DNA from 3 places in the Pseudomonas sp. SDO524_S393 genome. Region 2 is predicted to be linked to each of the others. Evidence: riboswitches for the same ligand, from Rfam matches in the RefSeq annotation. Region 2 holds a riboswitch; each other region holds the start of a gene.
The links. A riboswitch is a leader RNA that binds a small molecule or an ion and turns the genes downstream of it on or off. The one in region 2 is predicted to bind cobalamin.
Positions count from the first base shown of each region.

Region 1 (7,609 bases), on a different contig from region 2:
TTGGGTGTGGCTTGGCGGGATTGTCCTGCTGTGCGTGTTTGTGTTCCTGCTGCATTCGATCCTCACGCCTTTCCTGGTGGCGTTGCTGCTGGCCTATCTGTTCGACCCGGTGGTGGACCGCCTCGAGAAAGTCGGCCTGTCGCGTACCTGGGGCGTGGTGGCGGTGTTTGCGCTGTTCACCTTGATCATCACCGCGTTGGTGCTGGTCCTGGTGCCGATGCTGGCCAAACAGTTGTTCCGGCTCTACGAGCTGGCACCGCAGATGCTCGACTGGCTGCAACATACGGCGATGCCATGGGCCCAGGCCAAGCTGGGGTTGTCGGACGGCTTCTGGAAGTTCGACAAGGTCAAGGCTGCGATCAGCGAACACATGGGCCAGACCACCGATATCGTCGGCGTGGTGCTCAGCCAGGCCACGGCGTCGAGCCTGGCGTTGATCGGCTGGCTGACCAACCTGGTGTTGATCCCCGTGGTGGCGTTCTACCTGCTGCGTGACTGGGACATCATGATGGCCAAGATCCGCAGCCTGCTGCCGCGCAACCGTGAGGAGCGCATTGTGTCGCTCGCCGAGGAGTGCCATGAGGTGCTGGGCGCCTTCGTGCGGGGCCAACTGCTGGTGATGCTGGCGTTGGGAGTGATTTATGCCGCAGGTTTGATGGCGATCGGCCTGGAGCTGGGCCTGTTGATCGGCCTGATTGCCGGCCTGGCGGCGATCGTGCCGTACATGGGCTTTGTGATCGGTATCGGCGCGGCGCTGGTGGCCGGGCTGTTCCAGTTTGGTGGTGAGTTGTACCCAATGCTGGGGATCGTGGCGGTGTTCATGGTCGGCCAGGCCCTGGAGGGTATGGTGCTGACGCCGCTGCTGGTGGGGGACCGGATCGGCCTGCACCCGGTGGCGGTCATCTTTGCGATCCTGGCGGGGGGTGAGCTGTTCGGGTTTACCGGCATTCTGCTGGCATTGCCGGTGGCGGCGGTGATCATGGTGCTGGTGCGCCATGTGCATGACCTGTACAAGGATTCGGATGTGTATACAGGGGTTGAAGACCCCGATTTGTAATCCTTTCATCACAAACCCGGCTCTGGCCGGGTTTGTCGTTTATGGAAGGGCGGGTGTCAAACAATTCGCATAAAACCCCGAAGTTCACGCAAACCTTTGATTTTGCTTGTGGTCTGCTGCATTGTGCGCCCGGCGTCACGGGTATAAACTTTGCAAACTTTACACAGAGGCCACTAACGGTTCGAACGGAGCCGTTCAGTCAGCATGAAACCGATTCAGCTGCCCTTGGGTGTGCGTCTGCGTGACGACGCCACCTTCATCAATTACTACCCAGGCGCCAATGCCGCTGCACTCGGCTATGTCGAGCGGCTCTGCGAAGCCGACGCCGGGTGGACGGAAAGCCTGATCTATCTGTGGGGCAAGCATGGCGTGGGGCGTACTCACCTGTTGCAGGCCGCCTGCCTGCGTTTCGAGCAGATGGGCGAGCCGGCGGTGTATTTGCCGTTGGCCGAGCTGATGGATCGGGGGATCGGGATCTTCGACCACCTCGAGCAATACGAGCTGGTGTGCCTGGACGACTTGCAGGCGATTGCCGGCAAGGCAGAGTGGGAAGAGGCGCTGTTTCACCTGTTCAACCGTCTGCGTGACAGTGGCCGGCGCCTGCTGATCGCTGCGTCTACCTCGCCCCGCGAGTTGCCGATCAAACTGGCCGACCTCAAGTCACGCATGACCCTGGCGCTGATCTTCCAGATGCGTCCGCTGTCCGACGAAGACAAATTGCGGGCTCTGCAATTGCGTGCGTCCCGTCGCGGCCTGCACCTCACCGATGAAGTCGGGCACTTTATTCTGACCCGGGGCACCCGTAGCATGAGCGCCTTGTTCGATTTGCTCGAGCAGCTCGATCAAGCCTCCTTGCAGGCTCAGCGCAAGCTGACAATTCCGTTCCTCAAGGAAACCCTCGGCTGGTAGCCAACCCTTTTGAAATGGGGCTTTCGGCAAATTACAGGCGCCAGAAAACCTGCGTTTTAGCCAGTTTTGGCACGCAAAAGGCAGGTATAGGGTGTTAAGGGCTTAGATGTCATAGTCCGAACAAGAAGTCACATAGATCGCGATTGAATTTGCAAATCGATCTGATAGAGGGCATAGTCTCGTCTTCTTTACATATCAGCCACGGTCGTGCCCATGCTAAATCGCTTCGCACCCCTCGTGCCTCTCGCACTCGTTACCCTGTTGTTTGGTTGCGCATCCCACCCTCAACAGGTGGCAGAACAGCAAAAACCACAGGTTCAAAATCAGGCAAAGTTCGTTCCTGCACAGTCTGCTTCCGTTTATGAAGAGGAAGTGGCAACCGAGGAAGAACTGACCAACTTCGCCAGCAACAAGCCTTACCAGTTGCCTGTGCTGGCCGACAGCATTCTTGAGCGCGGCATGTCCTTGATCGGTACCAAGTACCGTTTCGGCGGTACCTCTGAAGCCGGGTTCGATTGCAGCGGCTTCATCGGTTACCTGTTTCGTGAAGAGGCCGGCATGAATCTGCCGCGCTCCACTCGCGAAATGATCAACGTTAAAGCACCGTTGGTCGCGCGCAACAACCTAAAGCCTGGCGATCTGCTTTTCTTCAGTACCAGTGGCCGTGGCCGTGTCAGCCATGCCGGTATCTACTTGGGCGATAACCAGTTTATCCACTCCAGCAGTCGTCGCAGTGGCGGTGTTCGAGTCGATAGTCTGGGCGACAGCTACTGGAGCAAGACCTTCATCGAAGCCAAGCGCGCACTCGCCATGGCCCCGACCACGGTCACCGCCAGCAAGTAAACTTAAAGTGATACTTGAAGTTTGACGTGTAAGCGCTAGAATCCCTGGATATTGTTGTAATCCGTTCGCGCGAGCTTTGCTTGCGCGTTCTGGTTTTCAGCGTTCGGCAGCGAAAGCCGCATCCAGACCAGGATTGTTCTGCCCATGTCGACCTCGGCCCGCCTGATCCTCATTCTCTGCGCCGCGCTGCTAAGCGCCTGCGCACACCGTCCACCGCCGCCCGCTCCTGTAGCGGTCAAACCCAAGCCGGTGTTCAACTATTCCACGCAAAATTTCTCGCCGGCTGCCGAAGACGTGCTCTTCCGTGCGTTGGGTCTGGTCGGCACGCCTTACCGTTGGGGCGGCAATACGCCGGACTCCGGTTTTGATTGCAGTGGCCTGATCGGCTTTGTCTACCGCGATGCCGCTGGTATTTCCCTGCCGCGCACCACCCGCGAGCTGATCGTGATGCGTGCCCAGGATGTGAGTGAAGAGAATCTGCAAACCGGTGACCTGCTGTTCTTTGCCACCGGTGGTGGTTCCCAGGTCAGTCATGCGGGGATCTATGTCGGAGAGGGCCGCTTTGTGCATGCGCCGCAAACCGGCGGTACGGTGAAGCTGGACACCCTGGACAAGGCCTACTGGCAGAATGCGTACCTGAGCGCCAAGCGCGTGCTGCCGGGGAATCTGGCGCGCAATCCTTAGGGCCCTTTAAAGCTCTGAAGGTGGGGGCGGGCTTGTGTGGGAGCTGGCTTGCTTGCGATGGCATCACCGCGATGCGACCGACACACCGCAGCGCCTGCATCGCGGGCAAGCCCGGCTCCCACATTGGTTTGGTGGTGTTCGTCAAACCGGTTATTTGGCCGACGATACCCGCCACACCTTATTCCCCACATCGTCCGCCACCAGCAAGCCCCCCTGCTGATCAATCACCACGCCCACTGGCCGGCCCATGGCTTTCTCATCACTGTTGAGGAACCCGGTCAGCACATCCACGGGCTGGCCTTTCGGCTGCCCGCCTTCGAACGGCACGAAGATCACCTTGTAGCCGCTGTGCGGCTTGCGGTTCCACGAACCGTGCTGGCCAATGAAGGCCCCGTTGCTGAACTGCGCCGGGAGCTTGCTGCCCTCGGCAAAGGTCAGTCCCAGGGACGCCGTGTGGGGGCCTACCGCATAGTCCGGCGCAATCGCCTTGGCGACCAATTCCGGGTTCTGCGGCGTGACGCGCACATCCACATGCTGCCCGTAGTAGCTGAACGGCCAGCCATAGAATCCGCCATCCTTGACCGAGGTGATGTAGTCCGGCACCAGGTCGCTGCCAATCTCATCGCGCTCGTTCACCGCGGTCCATAGCTTGCCGCTTTGCGGTTCCCAGGCCATGCCGTTGGGGTTGCGCAGGCCGGAGGCGAAGATGCGGTGCTGGCCGCTGGCACGGTCCACTTCCCAGATCGCCGCCCGACCTTGTTCGGCCTCCAGACCGTTTTCGCCGACATTACTGTTGGAGCCCACACTCACATACAGCTTGCTGCCGTCTTTGCTCGCCACCACGTTTTTGGTCCAGTGGTGATTAAGGGTGCCGCCGGGCAGGTCGACGACCTTGGTGCCGGCCTCCTTGATCGAGGTTTCCCCCGGTTGATAAGGGAAACGCAGCAACTGGTCCGAGTCGGCCACGTACAGGTCGTTGCCCACCAGGGTCATGCCGAACGGAGAATTGAGGTTTGCCAGGAACACCGTGCGGGTTTCGGCGATGCCGTCGTGGTCGGCATCGCGCAGCAGTGTGATGCGATTCGGGCTTGGCACTCCGGCGCCGGCACTGCCCATGACCTTCTCCATCACCCAGCCGCGAATACCGGTGGCGTCATCCGGCTTGGGCGGCGCATTGGTTTCCGCCACCAGCACATCGCCATTGGGCAGTACGTACAGCCAGCGCGGATGATCCAGGCCCTCGGCAAACGCGCCGACCTGAGTACCGGCGGCGGCTACCGGCTTCGCGCCGGCGGGCCAGCCCACGGCGGGAGCGATGTTGACGGTGGGGATCAATGTCTTGTTCGGCTCCGGTAACGTGGGCGAAGGCCCCGTGCCATCGGAAACCTGCAAGGTAGAGCTTTCGCCACAGGCAGCGAGGCTGCCGGCGAGCATGATCAGTAGCGCGAGTCTTGTTTTATGCATGGTGTTCTCCTGGATGCCTGTAGGAGTAGAGGTGCACGGCGGTCCGATGGTTCAAGCGCAGGGCCGGCTTTAATTGACGCTCCACCCCCAACCCACTAACCTTCGCGGCTTGTTTCAGGTGCTCTGTGGCCCATGTGTCGACAGAGTGAAACAGGGAAGCCGGTGAGCGAGCGCATGTGACCACCATGCTGCCGCGAATCCGGCGCTGCCCCCGCAACGGTAAATGAGTCAAGACGGTGCCTTTAGCCACTGTATCGCGTGCGATATGGGAAGGCGCGCCGTCGGCCTGCCTGCTCCGGCAAGCGCCACTCATGAGCCCGGAGACCGGCCTGAAGCATTCAACAGCATCACGGTGGGCGATGCTTGGCTGTCTGCTGTTCCTTTTTCCTGCCCGCCGTTTTTGTCCAGCCCCAACGGAGAGCTGCCATGACTGATTCCCCCGACCGCGACGAGCGCCACCTGGCGCGCATGCTGCGTAAAAAAGCCGTGATCGACGAGCGCATCGCCAATTCCCCGAACGAGTGCGGTTTGCTGCTGGTGTTGACCGGCAATGGCAAAGGCAAGAGCAGTTCGGCATTCGGCATGCTGGCCCGCGCCATGGGCCACGGCATGCAGTGCGGTGTGGTGCAGTTCATCAAGGGGCGTAACAGCACGGGCGAAGAGCTGTTCTTCCGGCGCTTTCCGGAGCAGGTGCGTTTCCATGTGATGGGCGAAGGCTTTACCTGGGAGACCCAGGACCGCCAGCGCGACATCGCCGCCGCCGAAGCCGCCTGGGCGGTGTCCCGCGAGCTGCTGCAAGATCCTTCCATTGGCCTGGTGGTGCTGGACGAGCTGAACATCGCCCTCAAGCACGGTTATCTCGATCTCGATCAGGTGCTCAGCGACCTGCAAGCCCGCCCGCCCATGCAGCACGTGGTGGTGACGGGTCGTGGTGCCAAGCCCGAATTGATCGAGATGGGCGACACCGTCACAGAAATGGGCATGCTCAAGCACGCGTTCCAGGCCGGTATCAAGGCACAGAAGGGCGTCGAACTTTGAATCAAACCCGTCATTGCCCGGCCGTCCTGATCGCCGCACCGGCGTCCGGCCAGGGCAAAACCACCGTCACCGCCGCGCTGGCCCGTTTGCACCGCAACCTGGGGCGCAAGGTGCGTGTGTTCAAATGCGGCCCGGACTTCCTCGACCCGATGATCCACGAGCGCGCCAGCGGTGCGCCGGTGTATCAATTGGACATGTGGATGGTGGGCGAGCAGGAAAGTCGTCGCCTGTTGTGGGAAGCGGCCGGGGAGGCCGACCTGATCCTGATCGAAGGCGTGATGGGCCTGTTCGACGGCACGCCATCCAGCGCCGACCTTGCGCGGCACTTCGGCGTGCCGGTGCTCGGCGTGATCGACGGCACGGCCATGGCCCAGACCTTCGGCGCATTGGCCCTGGGCCTGGCGCGCTACCAGCCGGACTTGCCGTTCGCCGGTGTGTTGGCCAACCGCGTCGGTACCCTGCGCCATGCGCAGTTGCTCGAAGGCAGCCTCACCGAAGGCCTGCGTTGGTATGGCGCGCTGTCCCGCGAGACCGGTATCGAATTGCCCAGTCGCCACTTGGGCCTGGTGCAAGCCAGCGAATTGAATGACCTGGACCTGCGCCTGGACGCCGCCGCCGAGGCGCTGGGCAGCAGTTGCGAAGTCGCGTTGCCGCCGCCGGTGGCCTTTGCCGCGCCGTCTGTGACCGAGATCGAGCCTTTGCTGGACGGTGTGCGTATCGCCGTGGCGCGCGACGAAGCCTTTGCTTTCACTTACGGCGCCAGCCTCGACCTGTTGCGGGCGATGGGCGCCGAGTTGCGCTTTTTCTCGCCGATCCATGATCGCCAATTGCCTGATGCCGACAGCCTCTATCTGCCGGGCGGTTACCCGGAGCTGCATCACCAGGCGCTGTCGGAAAATACGCCGATGCTCGACGCCATCCGCGCCCATCATGCCGCCGGCAAACCCTTGCTCGCCGAATGTGGCGGCATGCTCTACCTGCTGGACTCGCTGACCGATGTCGACGGCAATCATGTCGAACTGGTCGGCCTGTTGCAGGGTGATGCGGTGATGCAGAAGAAACTCGCGGCCCTGGCGCTGCAAAATGTCGAATTGCCCGAAGGCACGTTGCGCGGCCACACCTATCACCATTCCCTGACCACCACCGAGTGGCAGCCCATTGCCCGCGGCCTGAGCCCCAATGGCGGGCGCGGTGCCGAAGCGGTCTATCGGCAGGGACGGATGACGGCGTCTTACGTGCACTTTTACTTTCCGTCGAATCCGGTGGCGGTTGCCGCTTTGTTTGCGCCGGATCTTGGGCACGCTTGCCCCTCGACAGCACTCACCGATCCATGTGTGGGAGCGGGCTTGCCCGCGAAGAGGCCATGACTGACAACGCCTTTCCCCAGGCCGACCGCGACGCCATCTACCGCGCCATCGCCGAACGCCGCGACATGCGCCACTTCAGCGGCGGCACCGTGGCCCCTGAATTGCTGCAGCGTTTGCTCCAGGCCGCGCACCAGGCACCCAGCGTCGGCCTGATGCAGCCCTGGCGCTTTATCCGCATCAGCGACCGCCAATTGCGTGGGCGGATCCAACAACTGGTGGAAGAAGAGCGCGTACGCACCGCCGAAGC
Region 1 covers NZ_JBSVVZ010000071.1:22,619-30,227, reverse strand. The annotation lists gene ACW9IB_RS24710 (AI-2E family transporter) at 1-1,057, shown strand, start outside; gene hda (DnaA regulatory inactivator Hda) at 1,262-1,966, shown strand; gene ACW9IB_RS24700 (NlpC/P60 family protein) at 2,180-2,809, shown strand; gene ACW9IB_RS24695 (C40 family peptidase) at 2,954-3,493, shown strand; gene ACW9IB_RS24690 (PQQ-dependent sugar dehydrogenase) at 3,644-4,957, opposite strand; cobalamin riboswitch at 5,057-5,304, shown strand; gene cobO (cob(I)yrinic acid a,c-diamide adenosyltransferase) at 5,384-5,995, shown strand; gene ACW9IB_RS24680 (cobyrinate a,c-diamide synthase) at 5,992-7,362, shown strand; gene bluB (5,6-dimethylbenzimidazole synthase) at 7,359-7,609, shown strand, end outside.
Region 1: linked by a shared signal. The riboswitch ahead of cobO (cob(I)yrinic acid a,c-diamide adenosyltransferase) and the one ahead of ACW9IB_RS23600 (ABC transporter substrate-binding protein) in region 2 are both predicted to bind cobalamin.

Region 2 (7,609 bases):
CCACAACCCGACCGGTGTCGACCTGAGCCCGGCCGACTGGCAGAACGTGCTGGACGTGGTCAAGGCCAAAAACCTGGTGCCGTTCCTCGACATGGCCTACCAGGGCTTCGGCGACGGCATCCACGAAGACGCCGCTGCGGTGCGCCTGTTCGCTGAGTCGGGGCTGACCTTCTTCGTGTCCAGCTCGTTCTCCAAATCGTTCTCGCTGTACGGCGAGCGCGTGGGCGCGCTGTCGATCGTCAGCGAATCCAAGGAAGAAAGCGCGCGCATCCTGTCCCAGGTCAAGCGCGTCATCCGCACCAACTACTCCAACCCGCCAACCCACGGCGCCGCCATCGTGGCCGCCGTGTTGAACAATCCTGAGCTGCGCGCCCAGTGGGAAGCCGAACTGGCCGAGATGCGCCTGCGCATCCGTGGCATGCGCGAGCAGATGGTGGCCGATCTGGCCAAAGCCGCTCCGGGCCACGACTTCAGCTTCGTCGGTCGTCAGCGTGGGATGTTCTCCTACTCCGGCCTGACCGTTGAGCAAGTCACCCGCCTGCGCAACGAATTCGGCATCTACGCGCTGGATACCGGGCGTATCTGCGTGGCGGCGCTGAACCAGTCGAACATTGGTGCGGTCACACAGGCAATCGTTCAGGTGCTGTAAGCCTGCTGCCGCTGCACCAGGAGGGGAAGCCGATGGCTTCCCCTTTTTCGTATCCAGCCCCTAGACTGAACGTGATCGCCCCTTTGCTGTGAGAACCCTATGAGAAACGACGACCTGGACCTGCGTGCCGACCGCGACGACCTGCATGACTACGCCCCACGCGCGCCGCAACCCAAGCGCCAGAAGAGCCTGGTGCTGCAAGTGGCGCTGGGGGTCTTTCTAGGCGGCCTGGCACTGTGGCTGGTGCAGCTGGGTGCGTCCGCACTGATGGCGAAGCTGGCCATGGGCACCCTGCAATTCGGCGGCTGATGAAGATCAAAACTGTGGGAGTGGGCTTGCTCGCTCCCACATTGGATCTAGGCAGTTACTAACCCGCGCTCCTCCAACAACTTCACAAAACTGTTCAAACTCTGCGACACCGTACCCCGCCGCCAGATCAACCAGGTATGGAGGATGCGGAAACTGTCGCTCAACGGCCACACACTGACGGCCGTGAACCCCGGCATGCTTTCCAGCATGCTGCGCGGCATCAGCGCCAGGCCGGCCCCGGCACTGACACAGGCGAGCATGCCGTGGTACGACTCCATCTCGAAGATCTTGCCCGGCACCGCGCCATCCTGGGAAAACCAGCGCTCGAAGTGGTGCCGGTACGAGCAGTTCGAACGAAAGGTATAGATGCTCTCCCCCGCCACATCCTGCCCCCGGGTGATCGGCGTGTGATGCAGCGGCGCGATCACCACCATCTCCTCCTCGAACACTGCCACCCCTTCCAGCGTGGCGTGCAGCACCGGCCCATCGACGAACGCCGCTGCCAGGCGCCCCGAGAGCACGCCTTCGATCATGGTGCCCGACGGTCCGGTGCTCAGGTCCAGCTCGACCTTGGCGTGTTTCTGGTTATACGCCGCCAGCAAACCCGGAATGCGCACTGCTGCCGTGCTTTCCAGCGAGCCGAGGGAAAACGCCCCCTGGGGCTCTTCCCCGGCGACCGTCGCACGCGCTTCCTGCACCAGGTCGAGAATGCGCCGCGCGTAGCCAAGGAAATTCCACCCCGCCGGGGACAGGCGCAAGCGGCTTTTCTCGCGGATAAACAACGCCACGCCCAGGTCTTCTTCCAGTTGCTTGATGCGCGTGGTCAGATTCGACGGCACGCGATGAATCAATTGCGCGGCGGCACTGATGCTGCCTTGCTCGGCGACGGCCTTGAAGATTTCCAGTTGCACCAGGTCCACGGCCTTCTCCCATCGTGAAGTGATCACTCCCGCGCTCTTCGCGGGAACCTTCATTCTCACTTTGAGAATGTATTGCTTAATATTATTCAGTTTCCAGAAAAGAACCAGCACCGTAGGCTGAGCCCCACTTACTCATTCAGCAGGACGGTGCCATGAACGCGACCACCCACGCTCTCTCGATCAACCCCGCCAACGGCGAAACCGTCGGCAGCTACCCCTATGAAACCGCAGCGCAACTGGACGCCGCTCTTGACCGCGCCACCAGCGCCTTCCGCACATGGCGTCGCCAGCCGGTCAGTCAGCGTGCCGAACTGTTGCTGGCCCTGGCCGCCGCGCTGCGCGAGCAAGCCGAAGAAATGGCGCAAATGATCACCCTGGAAATGGGCAAACCCATCGCCCAGGCCCGTGCCGAAATCGAAAAATGTGCCGGGCTCAGCGAATGGTACGCCGCCCACGGTCCGGCCATGCTCGCACCGGAACCAACCCTGGTGGACAACGGCAGCGCCCAGATCGAATACCGCCCGCTGGGCCCTGTCCTCGCCGTGATGCCGTGGAACTTCCCGGTCTGGCAGGTGCTGCGCGGCGCCGTGCCCACCATGCTCGCCGGCAACACCTACGTACTCAAACACGCCCCGAATGTGATGGGCAGCGCTTACCTGATCCAGCAAGCGTTCCGCAAAGCCGGCTTCGCGCAAGGTCTGTTCGAAGTGATCAATGTGGCCAACGACGGCGTGTCCAAGGCCATCGCCGACCCACGCATCGCCGCCGTGACCCTCACCGGCAGCGTGCGCGCCGGTTTCGCCATTGGTTCCCAGGCCGGTGCCGCGCTGAAAAAATGCGTGTTGGAACTGGGCGGCTCCGACCCGTTCATCGTGCTCAACGACGCCGACCTCGACGCCGCCGTCCAGGCCGCGCTGATCGGTCGCTTCCAGAACAGCGGCCAGGTCTGCGCCGCCGCCAAGCGCCTGATCATCGAAGCCGGTGTGGCCGAAGCCTTCACCGCCAAGTTCCTCGAAGCCAGCCGCGCACTGGTGATGGGTGATCCGACCTCGGCCACCACCTATATCGGCCCGATGGCCCGCTTCGACCTGCGCGACGAGTTGCATGACCAGGTCCAGGCCACTCTGGAGGAAGGCGCGACCCTGCTGCTGGGCGGCAACAAGGTGCCCGGCGCCGGCAACTACTATGAGCCGACGGTGCTGGCCAACGTCACCGACCAGATGACCTCGTTCAAGCAGGAACTGTTCGGCCCGGTGGCGTCGATCATCACCGCCCGCGACGCCGACCACGCCGTGGCCCTGGCCAACGACAGCGAATTCGGCCTGACCGCCAGCATCTTCACCACCGATGCGGCCAAAGCCCGGCATATCGCCAACCAGCTGGAAACCGGCGGGATCTTCGTCAACGCCTTCAGCGTCTCCGACCCTCGGGTGGCGTTTGGCGGCATCAAGAAAAGCGGGTTTGGCCGCGAGCTGTCGCACTTCGGCGTGCGGGAGTTCTGCAACGCCCAGACGGTGTGGCTGGATCGCAAATAACCCGGCATTGTCCCCAATGCCAGTCAGTTAAGGAACCAAAGGGCGGCCAAGTTCTTGTAGTGAGCGGGCTTGTCCCGCGCTGGGTGGCGCAGCCGCCCTAATCCAGTCGCCGCGTTCTTCCAGACAGAACTCAGTTGTCTGGTTTTGGGGCCGCTTCGCGCCCCAGCGCGGGCGGTGCGACGATTCGACAAGCCCGCTCACCACAAAAAGCTCTCTGCGCCCCAAACTCCCCATCGCCTGCCCAATCGACTACCATACCGCGCCGGTTCCCAAACGGGACTAATAGGGAATCCGAAGCGCGGCCCGCCCGCGTCAATCGGAACTGCCCCCGCAACTGTAGCTGCCGAGCCTGCTCCCGAGCGCCACTGGACCTTGTCCGGGAAGGCCGAAGCGTGGTGATGACGCACGAGTCAGGAGACCTGCCGGCCCAAGCTCGATCACTAACCGGCGGGGTGTCCGGGAAGGACATCCTTGCCCTGCCCTTCAGGCGGTCCATGGCTGTATTTCCATTACCGTACCTCCCCAGCTCACTGTACGGTTCAAACGGAGATTGCCCCCATGCTGCCACGTGTCACCGCCCTGTTCACCGGCCTCGGCTTCTGCGCCCTGGCCCAGGCCGCGCCCACCCAGTACCCGTTGACCGTGGAAAACTGCGGCGCACGCGTCACCTTCCAGCAGGCCCCCGCGCGCAGCGTGACCATCGGCCAGGCTGCCACCGAAATGCTCTACGCCCTGGGCGTGGGCGATAAAGTGGTCGGCACTTCGCTGTGGTTCAACAATGTGCTGCCGCAGTTCAAGGCACAGAACGACAGCATCGAGCGCCTGGCCAACAACGAACCGAGCTTCGAAGCCGTGATCGCCAAGCGCCCACAACTGGTGGCCGCCGAACTGGAATGGGTGGTAGGCCCGCAAGGCGTGGTCGGTACCCGCGAGCAATTCCACGAGCTGAAGATCCCCACCTACCTGCTGCCCTCCGACTGCGAAGGCAAGGACAACCTGGTGGGCGCCGATGGCACGCGCCTGGAGCCGTTCCGCATCGAGACTATCTATAAAAGCATCAGCCAGCTCGCGCAGATTTTCGACGTGCAGGATCGCGGCCAGCAACTGAACGACGAGCTCAAGGCGCGCCTGGCCAAGTCGGTGGCCACCGCGCAGAGCAAGGGCCTCAAGCAGGCCAGCGCGCTGGTATGGTTCTCCAGCTCGGAAATGGCCAGCGACCCGTACGTGGCCGGACACAAAGGCATTCCGCAATTCATGCTGCAGACCCTCGGTCTGCATAACGTGGTGCAGTCCGATGAAGAGTGGCCCGCCGTCGGCTGGGAAACCCTCGCCAAGGCCAACCCCACCTTCCTCGTGATCGCCCGCATGGACCGCCGCCGCTACCCCGCCGACGACCATGAAAAGAAACTCGCCTTCCTGCGCAGCGACCCGGTCACGCGCAACATGGACGCGGTGAAAAACAACCGCATCATCATCCTCGATGCCCTGGCGCTGCAGGCCAGCATTCGCATGTTCGACGGGCTGGAACAACTGGCCACGGCCATCGACGGCTACGACTTGCCCAAATGATGCGCACCCTACTCGCCCTGGCCCTGCTGCTGGCCGCGGTACTGGCTGGCGTGGCCATCGGCGAAACCGCCATTTCGCCCGACGTCGTGTTTCAGGTACTGGCCAATAAACTGTGGGCCGCCGGCTACGTCCTCGACCCCATCGACGAGGGCGTGGTGTGGAACTACCGCCTGACCCGTGCCCTGGTCGCCGCCGCGTGCGGTGCCGGGCTGGCGACCTGCGGGGTGATTTTGCAATCGCTGCTGCGCAATCCGTTGGCCGACCCGTACCTGCTGGGCATCAGCGCCGGCGCATCCACCGGTGCGGTGCTGGTGGCCTTGATTGGCGTGGGCGGCGGGCTGGTGTCGTTGTCGGCGGGTGCATTTGTCGGTGCCATGGCGGCGTTTGCGCTGGTGATCCTGCTGGCGCGCGCCAGCGGTTCGGCCAGCGGCACCGGCCAGATCATCCTCGCGGGCATCGCCGGCTCGCAATTGTTCAACGCGCTCACCGCGTTCCTGATCACCAAATCCGCCAGTTCCGAACAAGCCCGGGGCATTCTGTTCTGGCTGCTGGGCAACCTCAGCGGGGTACGCTGGCCCTCGGTATGGCTGGCGGTGCCGGTGGCGATTGCAGGGTTGGCGGTGTGCCTGTGGCACCGTCGCGCGCTGGACGCGTTCACCTTCGGCAGCGACTCGGCGGCATCCCTCGGCATTCCGGTGCGCCGTGTGCAGTTTGTGCTGGTGGGTTGTGCGGCGCTGGTGACGGCAGTGATGGTGTCGATTGTCGGCTCCATCGGCTTCGTCGGTCTGGTGATTCCACACGCCGCGCGCCTGTTGCTCGGCACCGGGCATTCACGCCTGCTGCCGGCCAGTGCGCTTGGCGGTGCGTTGTTTCTGATTGCAGCGGATGTGCTGTCGCGCACCTTGATCAAGGGCCAGGTGATTCCCGTCGGCGTAGTGACGGCACTGGTCGGCGCGCCGGTGTTTGCGCTGATCCTGATCGGCCGGAGAAATGCCCGATGAATGTACTGAGCTGCCGTGGCCTGGGTTTCAAAGTACGCGAGGCCGAGCTGCTGCGCGATATCCAGCTGGAGGTCCGGACGGGTGAAACCCTGGGCATCGTCGGGCCGAACGGCTCCGGCAAATCCACCCTGCTCAAACTGCTCGCCGGGCTGCGTACGCCGGCATCCGGCGAAGTCTTGCTGGGCGGTCAGCGCCTCGGAGATTTGTCCCGTCGTGCCATCGCCCAACAACTGGCCGTAGTCGAGCAACAGGCCGACACCGACGACGCCATCCGCGTGTTCGACGCCGTGGCCCTGGGCCGCACGCCATGGCTATCGGCGCTGAGCCCGTGGTCTGCCGAGGACGACAGCATCGTGCGCCAGGCCCTGCACGACGTTGATGCCACCCACCTGAGCCATCGCGCCTGGCGCAGCCTCTCGGGCGGCGAACGCCAACGCGTGCACATCGCCCGAGCGTTGGCGCAGCGCCCGCAGATTCTGTTGCTGGACGAGCCGACCAACCACCTGGACATCCAGCATCAGCTGGGCATTTTGAAGGGTGTGCAAGGCTTGCCCGTCACCACGTTGATTGCCCTGCATGATCTGAACCAGGCGCTGACCTGTGACCGCCTGGCGGTGCTGGATCACGGGCGATTGGTGGCGCTGGGCAAACCGCTGGAGGTGCTGACGCCGCAGCGGCTGCAAGACACGTTCGGCGTGCAGGCGCATTACCTGACGGACCCGTTCGATGGGGCACAGATCCTGCGGTTGCGGACGGTTTGATCGGCTCACCCCGGAAGGCTCAGCCACGACGAGCGCCAGAGTGATAAAAACCGCAAGATCATCCAGGCCGCCATGACGCGGTAGACCTTGAACTCATACGGCCTCTATCTGCGTAACTCCCACTAATACCGTGTATTCCAGAATATTGTCCAATACAGCATCAATAACATCCGACTAAGCCTACTGAAGATCACAGTAAGCATATTTACTACGTCGCATGTACTCTTGCAGCTTTGTCGCATCGTTGATAGCCAAGCGCCCCTTAAGCAATATTAGATTAACAGTTGTGCGCTTCACTAAGTGCAGCGCCCCCCTCAACTGCTTTTTCGATATTGACGCAGAGCCACTGTGAACAATCTTTGAACGGACCCCATAAAAAGTCTTTACGTCTTTTTCAACCCGCAAACACTCCTCGGTTGTCCTACCGTTTAGAACAGCACACTGCTCCGCTATATTGGACATGATAGAGGCATTTATGACACCTTCTTCATTCGATTTCAGCAGCACCTCCAAAGCCACCGCCGCCTTTAAAAAAGCACTTGATCTGTTTGCCTCAATACTGGCCTCACCTGCCCACTCGATCGCTCTGGAGATTTTCTTCTCTAGGCTACCCTCCGGAAATATCATGATTTCCAATAATCCATCAATTCCCTCAATGCCATCTTTTGCGCAGTAACTCTCCAACCTCTCGAGTTCAAAACTCTTATTGAAAGTGCTCTCCATTTCATCTTGACTCCACGTGCCTCCTTGCTGCGAGATTAGCGCCCGCTGAAAGGGGACCCAAGGCATTCTTAGTACACCTAAAGAGTAATCCTTGTATTCTTCACCCAGAAGAAACGCCACTACCAAATCCAGTGCATTAAAA
Region 2 covers NZ_JBSVVZ010000065.1:4,795-12,403, forward strand. The annotation lists gene ACW9IB_RS23580 (amino acid aminotransferase) at 1-649, shown strand, start outside; gene ACW9IB_RS23585 (hypothetical protein) at 749-958, shown strand; gene ptrR (putrescine utilization regulator PtrR) at 1,006-1,878, opposite strand; gene ACW9IB_RS23595 (aldehyde dehydrogenase family protein) at 2,031-3,413, shown strand; cobalamin riboswitch at 3,660-3,854, shown strand; gene ACW9IB_RS23600 (ABC transporter substrate-binding protein) at 3,972-4,982, shown strand; gene ACW9IB_RS23605 (FecCD family ABC transporter permease) at 4,979-5,983, shown strand; gene ACW9IB_RS23610 (ABC transporter ATP-binding protein) at 5,980-6,744, shown strand; gene ACW9IB_RS23615 (hypothetical protein) at 6,925-7,609, opposite strand, start outside.

Region 3 (7,609 bases), on a different contig from region 2:
CGAAAGAAGCCGGACACCCGCAAGGTCACGTCGACCCGTGGACGGTCCAGCAGGCTGATCGGCAGGATTTCGAAGTCGTCCACCCGCTGGCTGCCCGTGGCCCATACCGGGCGCACGCCCATCAGCGCCATGGCCTGGGCGATATCGTCGCCGCCGGTGCGCATGGTCGCGGTGCCCCATACCGACAGACCGAGCTGGCGCAAATGGTCGCCGTGATCCTGCAGGTGGCGCTCCAGAATCAGGTTGGCCGACTGAAAGCCGATGCGCCAGGCCGTGGTGGTGGGCAGGTTGCGCACGTCCACCGTGAAGAAGTTCCGCCCGGTGGGAAGCACGTCCAGACGGCCACGGCTCGGCGCGCCGCTCGGCCCCGCCGGCACGAAGCGCCCGCTCAAGGCGTCGAGCAAGCCGCGCATTTCTGCCGGCCCACAGGCATCCAGGCGCGGCGCGACGACGATGCGCAGGCTCTCGATCACTGTTTTAACGTCTTCCCAGCCGGGCTCTTCCAACTGTTCAAGTGGCCCTTCCAGCGCCTGCTCGATCAACCGCGCGGCATACCGCTCCAGGCGTTCGCGGGTGTCGCCAGCGGTGCGCCACACCTGGGTATCGATCTTCTGCAATACCGCCGGGCGCCGCCCGGTCCAGGGTTCGGCCAACGCACAGTCGAGGGGGTCGAAACCCAGTTCGAAGGCCTTGGCGATCACCCGCAGCAGGCTTGATTGCGGGCCGCGTCCATCACCTCGGGGAATGCGCAGCAACGCCAACAAAGTGTCGATACGCAAACGGCCCTCGGGCGATTCGCCGAAAATATGCAAGCCATCGCGGATCTGCGACTCCTTCAAGTCGCACAGGTAAGTATCCAGCCGCGGCAGCCAGACGGCGGCATCGGCGTCGCTGTCCAGCTCAAGCTCCTGATCGATGCGGGTTTCGCGCACCAGCTTGAGGATGTCTTTCTGCAACTCCAGGGCGCGGCGCGGGTCCAGCAGTTGCGCTTCGTAGTATTCGTCGGCCAACAGCTCAAGATTACGCAGCGGACCATAGGTTTCAGCGCGCGTCAGGGGCGGCATCAGATGGTCGATGATCACCGCCTGGGTACGCCGCTTGGCCTGGGCGCCCTCACCCGGGTCGTTGACGATAAACGGATAGATGTTCGGCAGCGGCCCCAGCAATGCATCGGGCCAGCAGTTTTCCGACAGACCGACGCCCTTGCCGGGCAACCATTCAAGGTTGCCGTGCTTGCCCACATGGATCACGCCATGGGCGCCATAGATGTGGCGCAGCCAGAAGTAGAACGCCAGGTACGCGTGCGGCGGCACCAGGTCCGGGTCGTGGTACACCGCACTGGCATCCACCTGATATCCCCGTGCCGGTTGAATGCCGACAAAAGTCAGGCCCAGGCGCAGACCGGCGATCATCAGGCGTCCGTCGCGGAACATTGGATCATTCTGCGGGGCGCCCCAACGCGCCAGCACCGCCTGGCGATTGGCTTCGGGCAAACGATTGAACAGCACCTCGTACTCATCCAGGCCCAGGCTTTGATGGCAAGGGCGCAGGTCGAGGCTGTCCAGATCATTGGTGACGCCGCCGAGCAACGCGTGGATCAGGTCGGTACCGCTCGCCGGCAATTCGCTCGGCAGCGGATAGCCCTCGGCGCGCAAGGCACGCAGGATATTCAGCGCCGCCGCTGGCGTATCCAGACCAACGCCATTGCCGATACGGCCATCGCGGGTCGGGTAGTTGGCGAGGATCAGCGCGATGCGTTTTTCGCCATTCGACACCCGTGCGAGGTCGACCCAGCGTCGCGCCAGTTCGGCAACAAAATCCATGCGCTCCGGCGCCGCCCGGTAGCACACCACATCCGACTGGCTGCGCTCACTGCGCCAGGCCAGGTCCTTGAAGCTGATCGGCCGGCTGATAATGCGCCCGTCCAGCTCCGGCAAGGCAATGTGCATCGCCAGGTCACGCGGGCCCAGGCCCTGCTCGCTGGCCTGCCAGCCGGGCTGGTTATCCTGGGCGCAAATGGCCTGGATCACCGGGATATTGCGCCGAAACGGCCGCAAGTGCGGCGCTTCAGGCGTGGATTGGGCAAAGCCGGTGGTGTTGAGAATCACCGCAACCTGCGCGTCATCCAGCAAGTCCTCGACCACCGTCAGACAGCCGGGCTCCTTCAGGCTGGCCACTGCGATCGGCAACGGGTTGAGCCGCGCCGCCTGCAAGCGCTGGCAGAACACATCGATGAATCCGGTGTTGGCGGCCTGCAAATGGGAGCGGTAGAACAGCACCGCCGCCACCGGCCACTCTGCGCGCCAGTCCGCCTGCCAGTCGTTCAGGCGCGGATGGGCGTGATGTGGATGGTAAATCGCTGTGCGTGGCAGGGTTTGCGGCTCGGACCAGGCATAGTCGCGGCCCAGGTAACCGCTGGCCAGGCAGCGATAGAAATCCAGCGCATTACCCAAGCCGCCCTGGCGCAGGAAGTGCCACAGACGGTCGCGTGCTTGCTCACCTACGGTGCTCAGGCTGCTGAGTTCCGGGTCCGGGCGATCGTCTCCCGGGACCAGAATCAGCTGCACCCCGCGTTCAGCCAACTCCACCAGGCGCTCAATGCCGTAGCGCCAATAACCGATGCCGCCATGCAGCGAAATCAGGATGACTTTGGCGTGGCGCAGCACTTCGTCGACATACAGGTCGACCGAGGCATGGTTCTGCACCTGCATCGGGTTGGCCAGACGCAGGCTGGGGTAATCGTCGGGCAACTGCTGGGCCGCTTCGGCCAGCAGCGCCAGGCTGGAGTCGCCACTGCACAGGATCACCAGTTCGGCGGGGGTTTGTCCAAGGTCGGCAATATTGTCGTCCGAGACGAAACCACCGGGCTGGGTCCTGAGCAGGTGCATGGGTCAGACGCTGAGGGCAGCGCGCAGTTGCGCTTCGAGGCCCGCCGGATCCAGTTCCTGACCGATCAGTACCAGGCGCGTCGTGCGGGCTTCATCGGCGCCCCAGGCACGGTCGAAATGCTTGTCGAAACGCGTGCCCACCCCCTGGATCAACAGGCGCATCGGCTTGTTCGGGATGGCCGCGAAGCCCTTGATGCGCAGGATGCCGTGTTGCACCACCAATTGGGTCAGGGCGTCGAGCAGCAACGCTTCGTCGGCTTGCGGCAGGTCGATGGAAATGGAGTCGAACGCGTCGTGATCGTGGTCATGGTCGTCTTCACCTTCGTGGTGATGATCGTGATGGCTGTGACGACCATCGATGTGCTCTTCGGAGCCGGCGCCCAGGCCGATCAGTACGTCCAGCGGCAGACGACCGCTGCTGGCTTCGACGATCTTCACCGCTGGCGGCAGTTCTTCGGCGACTTCCAGGCGTACCCGGGCCAGGTCTTCCGGGTTGATCAGGTCGGTCTTGTTGAGGATCACCAGGTCGGCGCTGGCCAGTTGGTCGGCAAACAGCTCGTGCAGCGGCGATTCGTGGTCCAGGTTCGGGTCCAGTTTGCGCTGAGCATCGACTTGGTCCGGGAAAGCGGCGAAGGTGCCCGCGGCCACGGCCGGGCTGTCGACCACGGTGATCACCGCGTCGACGGTGCAGGCGCTGCGGATTTCCGGCCACTGGAAGGCTTGTACCAAAGGTTTTGGCAGGGCCAGGCCCGAGGTTTCGATGAGGATGTGGTCAAGGTCGCCACGACGGGCTACCAGCTCGCGCATCACCGGGAAAAACTCTTCCTGCACGGTGCAGCACAGGCAACCGTTGGCCAGTTCGAACACCCGGCCAACGGCCTCTTCTTCGGTGCAACCGATGGAGCACTGCTTGAGGATTTCACCGTCGATGCCCAGCTCGCCGAACTCGTTGACGATCACGGCGATGCGACGGCCCTGGGCATTGTCGAGCATATGGCGCAGCAAGGTGGTTTTGCCCGAGCCGAGGAAGCCGGTAACGATGGTGACGGGGAGTTTGGCCAGTGTTTTCATCGGATGCCCTTTGGGGCGGGCATACGGGACGATAGGCCCTGCGACGGCGCGCAGCAGCGGATTTCGTCACCGGATCACCCCGCCCGGTTGAAGTAGAAAATCGGTTGCGAGGCAGGTCTCCTGGCTTGGGGCGTGCGGGTCTTGCGACCGGCGCTGGCTGCGCCTTCCCGCCGTTTTGGCAGTGGCGTGGCAGTCAGTTGAACCCTTCACAGTTGCGGGGGCAGCCGCGGCTTGGACCGCGTTCCCTTCTTAGCTCCGGCCTGGGCTGGAGAACCTCAAGGGTGCAAGGCTACGCAGTGCCACAGAGCGGGTCAATGCCAACACATGAGGTTCGCGCCATACCGCGGCAGTCGAATGAAACTTACAACTCGCATCAATTGCTGATAGCCAGCCAGGAACAACTTCGACGCTTGCACCACACAGATCTGGCTCATAAGCACTCAATGCGCATCAGACATACCAACGCAATAAAGGATCAAACATGAAACTTTCGGCACTTCCCCCGCTCCACTTCAACCTGCCACCTAACTCGCCGAGCTACAAAGGCGAGAAAGAAGCTGATGCCCCGCGGGACAGTATTCAGGTCCAGCATGCTGCATACACGAGCCCCCTCGAAACTCGGGCAAAGAGAAGTACAACAGAGCAAAAGCCCCCGGTCTGGTCCTACAGTGACCGACAGTTGCTACAAGAGGTGAAGAAACACTTCGATGAATATGCAACCGGGCGGGGCGATGAATACGTAAACTTCAATGAATTAAAAGAGGCCGCCGGTCAGGTGCCAACCACGAGAACCTTCTCTCCAGAAGCCTCAGCCATTGCCGAGGAGATCCTCAAACGCCCCCGGCTTCTTAACCAACTGGATATCGGAGTGGGCTGGACACCTGGCGGAAGAGGATTACAAGACGAGAGGTTTGATCATGCCAACCTTGACTACTTGATCCGCCACGCCTCCACTAAGCGCAGAGTCAAGTTAGGTCAGACTCGCTTTTAAAGCTGGTCTGATCCGCAAAAAAGCAACATTGATCGCTCGTAATCCTTGAGGTCAACTCTATCCGTCAAACACCTTGAACATTACAGCCGTCCAAGATGTTTGACGCACATCACCCTCCCATGCTCTCCTACACGTCTTGTTTCGGGTGCCCTGCAAAGGGTGAAACGGGAAACCGGTACGCCATACCCCTATGGCAAGTCCGGTGCTGCCCCCGCAACGGTAAGCGAGCGAAGCGTCAGATCCACTGTGCATACGCATGGGAAGGCGACACTTTCAAAGGCGAACAGCCCCTCGCAAGCCCGGAGACCGGCCCGAAAAAATCAGATAACAAACCCGCGGTGGGCGGGCGCTGTTCAGAACCCTGCGTGCCTGGCTCGCGGGGTTTTCATGCGCTCGTATCACCCTGAAACCCTGAAGGGACGCGCCATGTCGATCATCAGCAGCACTTCGCACGCCACAGGCAACACCACCACTCTCGGCCAACGCCTGACCGCCGCCATCGGTGCGTCGATCCTCGGCGCGTGCCTGGTGTATTTCGCCGGTTTCTCCCATATCGAAGCGGTACACAACGCTGCTCACGATACTCGCCACAGCGCCGCGTTCCCGTGCCACTGAGACCTGCCGACATGATCAAGCGTATTGCCCAAACCGCAGGCTTCACCGGCCTGCTGGCCGCCCTGCTGCTGACCCTTTTGCAAAGCTTCTGGGTCGCCCCACTGATTCTGCAGGCGGAAACCTACGAAAACGCCCCCGCCGCCACCGAAGTGGCCCATGAGCATGCCGAAGGCGCCGCCGCCCACAGCCATGATGCCGAGGCCTGGGAGCCGGAAGATGGTTGGCAGCGCGTGCTCTCCACCACCGGTGGCAACCTGGTGGTCGCCGTCGGTTTTGCGCTGATGCTTGCCGGCCTCTACACCCTGCGCGCACCGACCCGCGCCGCACAAGGCTTGCTGTGGGGCCTGGCCGGTTACGCCACCTTCGTGCTGGCGCCCACCATGGGCCTGCCGCCTGAACTGCCGGGCACTGCTGCGGCCGATCTGGCGCAGCGTCAGGTCTGGTGGATCGGCACCGCCGCCTCCACCGCCGCCGGTATCGCGCTGATCGTGTTTGGCCGCAACTGGCTGCTGAAAGTACTGGGCGTGGCGATCCTCGCAGTGCCGCATGTGATCGGAGCCCCGCAACCGGAAGTCCACTCGATGCTGGCCCCGGAAGCCCTGGAAGCGCAGTTCAAGATCGCCTCGCAGTTGACCAACGTCGCCTTCTGGCTGGCCTTGGGCCTGATCAGCGCGTGGCTGTTCCGTCGCAACCGTGACGATCAATACGCCGCATGATTCTGGCGGTTGGCCTGGGGTGCCAGCGGGGCTGTGATGTTCATGCCCTGCTGGAGCTGTTTGACAACGCCCTCGCGGAGGGGGGCGTTGATCGCAACAGCATCACCGCACTGGCCAGCATCGATTTGAAAAAGGACGAGCCGGGAATACTGGCCTTGGCCAAGGCGTTGAAACTGCCGCTGCACTGTTTCAACGCGGAACAACTGGCGGTTTTTGCCGACCGCCTGAGTCACACATCCGAGGTCGCATTCGCCCATACCGGCTGTTACGGCATCGCCGAAAGCGCCGCCTTGGCCCTGGCCGAACACCTTTCGGGGACTTCTGCCCGCCTGCTGATCACCCGCAAAAAAAACGCCCAGGCCACCTTTGCATTGGCGTGCGCCGGCTAAAATCCCGATAATTGCGCACCCCGATCATGAGCAATTTTCATGCTCGCCCGTTTTTCAACAGGATTTTCCATGACCGTCTACTTCATCGGCGCAGGCCCCGGCGACCCGGATTTGATCACTGTCAAAGGCCAGCGGCTGATCCGTAACTGCCCGGTGATCCTCTATGCCGGATCCCTGGTGCCCGCAGCAGTGCTGGAAGGTCATCGGGCGGAAACCGTCGTCAACAGCGCCGAATTGCATCTGGAACAGATCATCGACCTGATCAAGGCAGCCCATGAAAAAGGCCAGGACGTAGCGCGAGTGCATTCCGGTGACCCGAGCCTGTACGGCGCCATCGGCGAGCAGATCCGTCATTTGCGCGAGCTTGGCATTCCGTTCCAGATCATCCCTGGCGTGACGGCTGTATCCGCCTGTGCGGCGCTGCTGGAATCGGAACTGACCCTGCCGGACATCGCCCAGAGCGTGATCCTGACCCGTTATGCCGATAAAACCAGCATGCCCGCCGGTGAGGCGTTCGACAGCCTGGCACAGCATGGCACGACCATGGCGATCCACTTGGGGGTCAACCATCTGGACAAAATCGTCGCCGAGTTGCTGCCGCATTACGGCGCAGATTGCCCGATTGCCGTGGTGCACCGGGCGACATGGCCGGATCAGGATTGGGTGGTCGGTACACTGGCGGATATTGCCGAGAAGGTTGCCGCCAAGGGCTTTCGGCGTACGGCACTGATTGTGGTGGGCCGGGTGCTGGCCAGTGACAGCTTCAGCGAGTCTTCGCTGTACCGCGCAGGCCATGCCCACCTCTACCGCCCCTGATCAAGCCCTGAGATCCACGCAACCCCCTGTGGGAGCCGGGCTTGCCCGCGATAACGGCATGCCAGGTAAAACATTTGTATGCTGATAGGCCGCTATCGCAGCGGTGCGGCGACCCGACAAGCC
Region 3 covers NZ_JBSVVZ010000066.1:28,370-35,978, reverse strand. The annotation lists gene cobN (cobaltochelatase subunit CobN) at 1-2,888, opposite strand, end outside; gene cobW (cobalamin biosynthesis protein CobW) at 2,892-3,959, opposite strand; cobalamin riboswitch at 4,053-4,252, opposite strand; gene ACW9IB_RS23870 (hypothetical protein) at 4,441-4,950, shown strand; cobalamin riboswitch at 5,077-5,279, shown strand; gene ACW9IB_RS23865 (CbtB domain-containing protein) at 5,377-5,565, shown strand; gene ACW9IB_RS23860 (CbtA family protein) at 5,577-6,281, shown strand; gene ACW9IB_RS23855 (cobalamin biosynthesis protein) at 6,278-6,670, shown strand; gene cobM (precorrin-4 C(11)-methyltransferase) at 6,740-7,486, shown strand.
Region 3: linked by a shared signal. The riboswitch ahead of ACW9IB_RS23865 (CbtB domain-containing protein) and the one ahead of ACW9IB_RS23600 (ABC transporter substrate-binding protein) in region 2 are both predicted to bind cobalamin.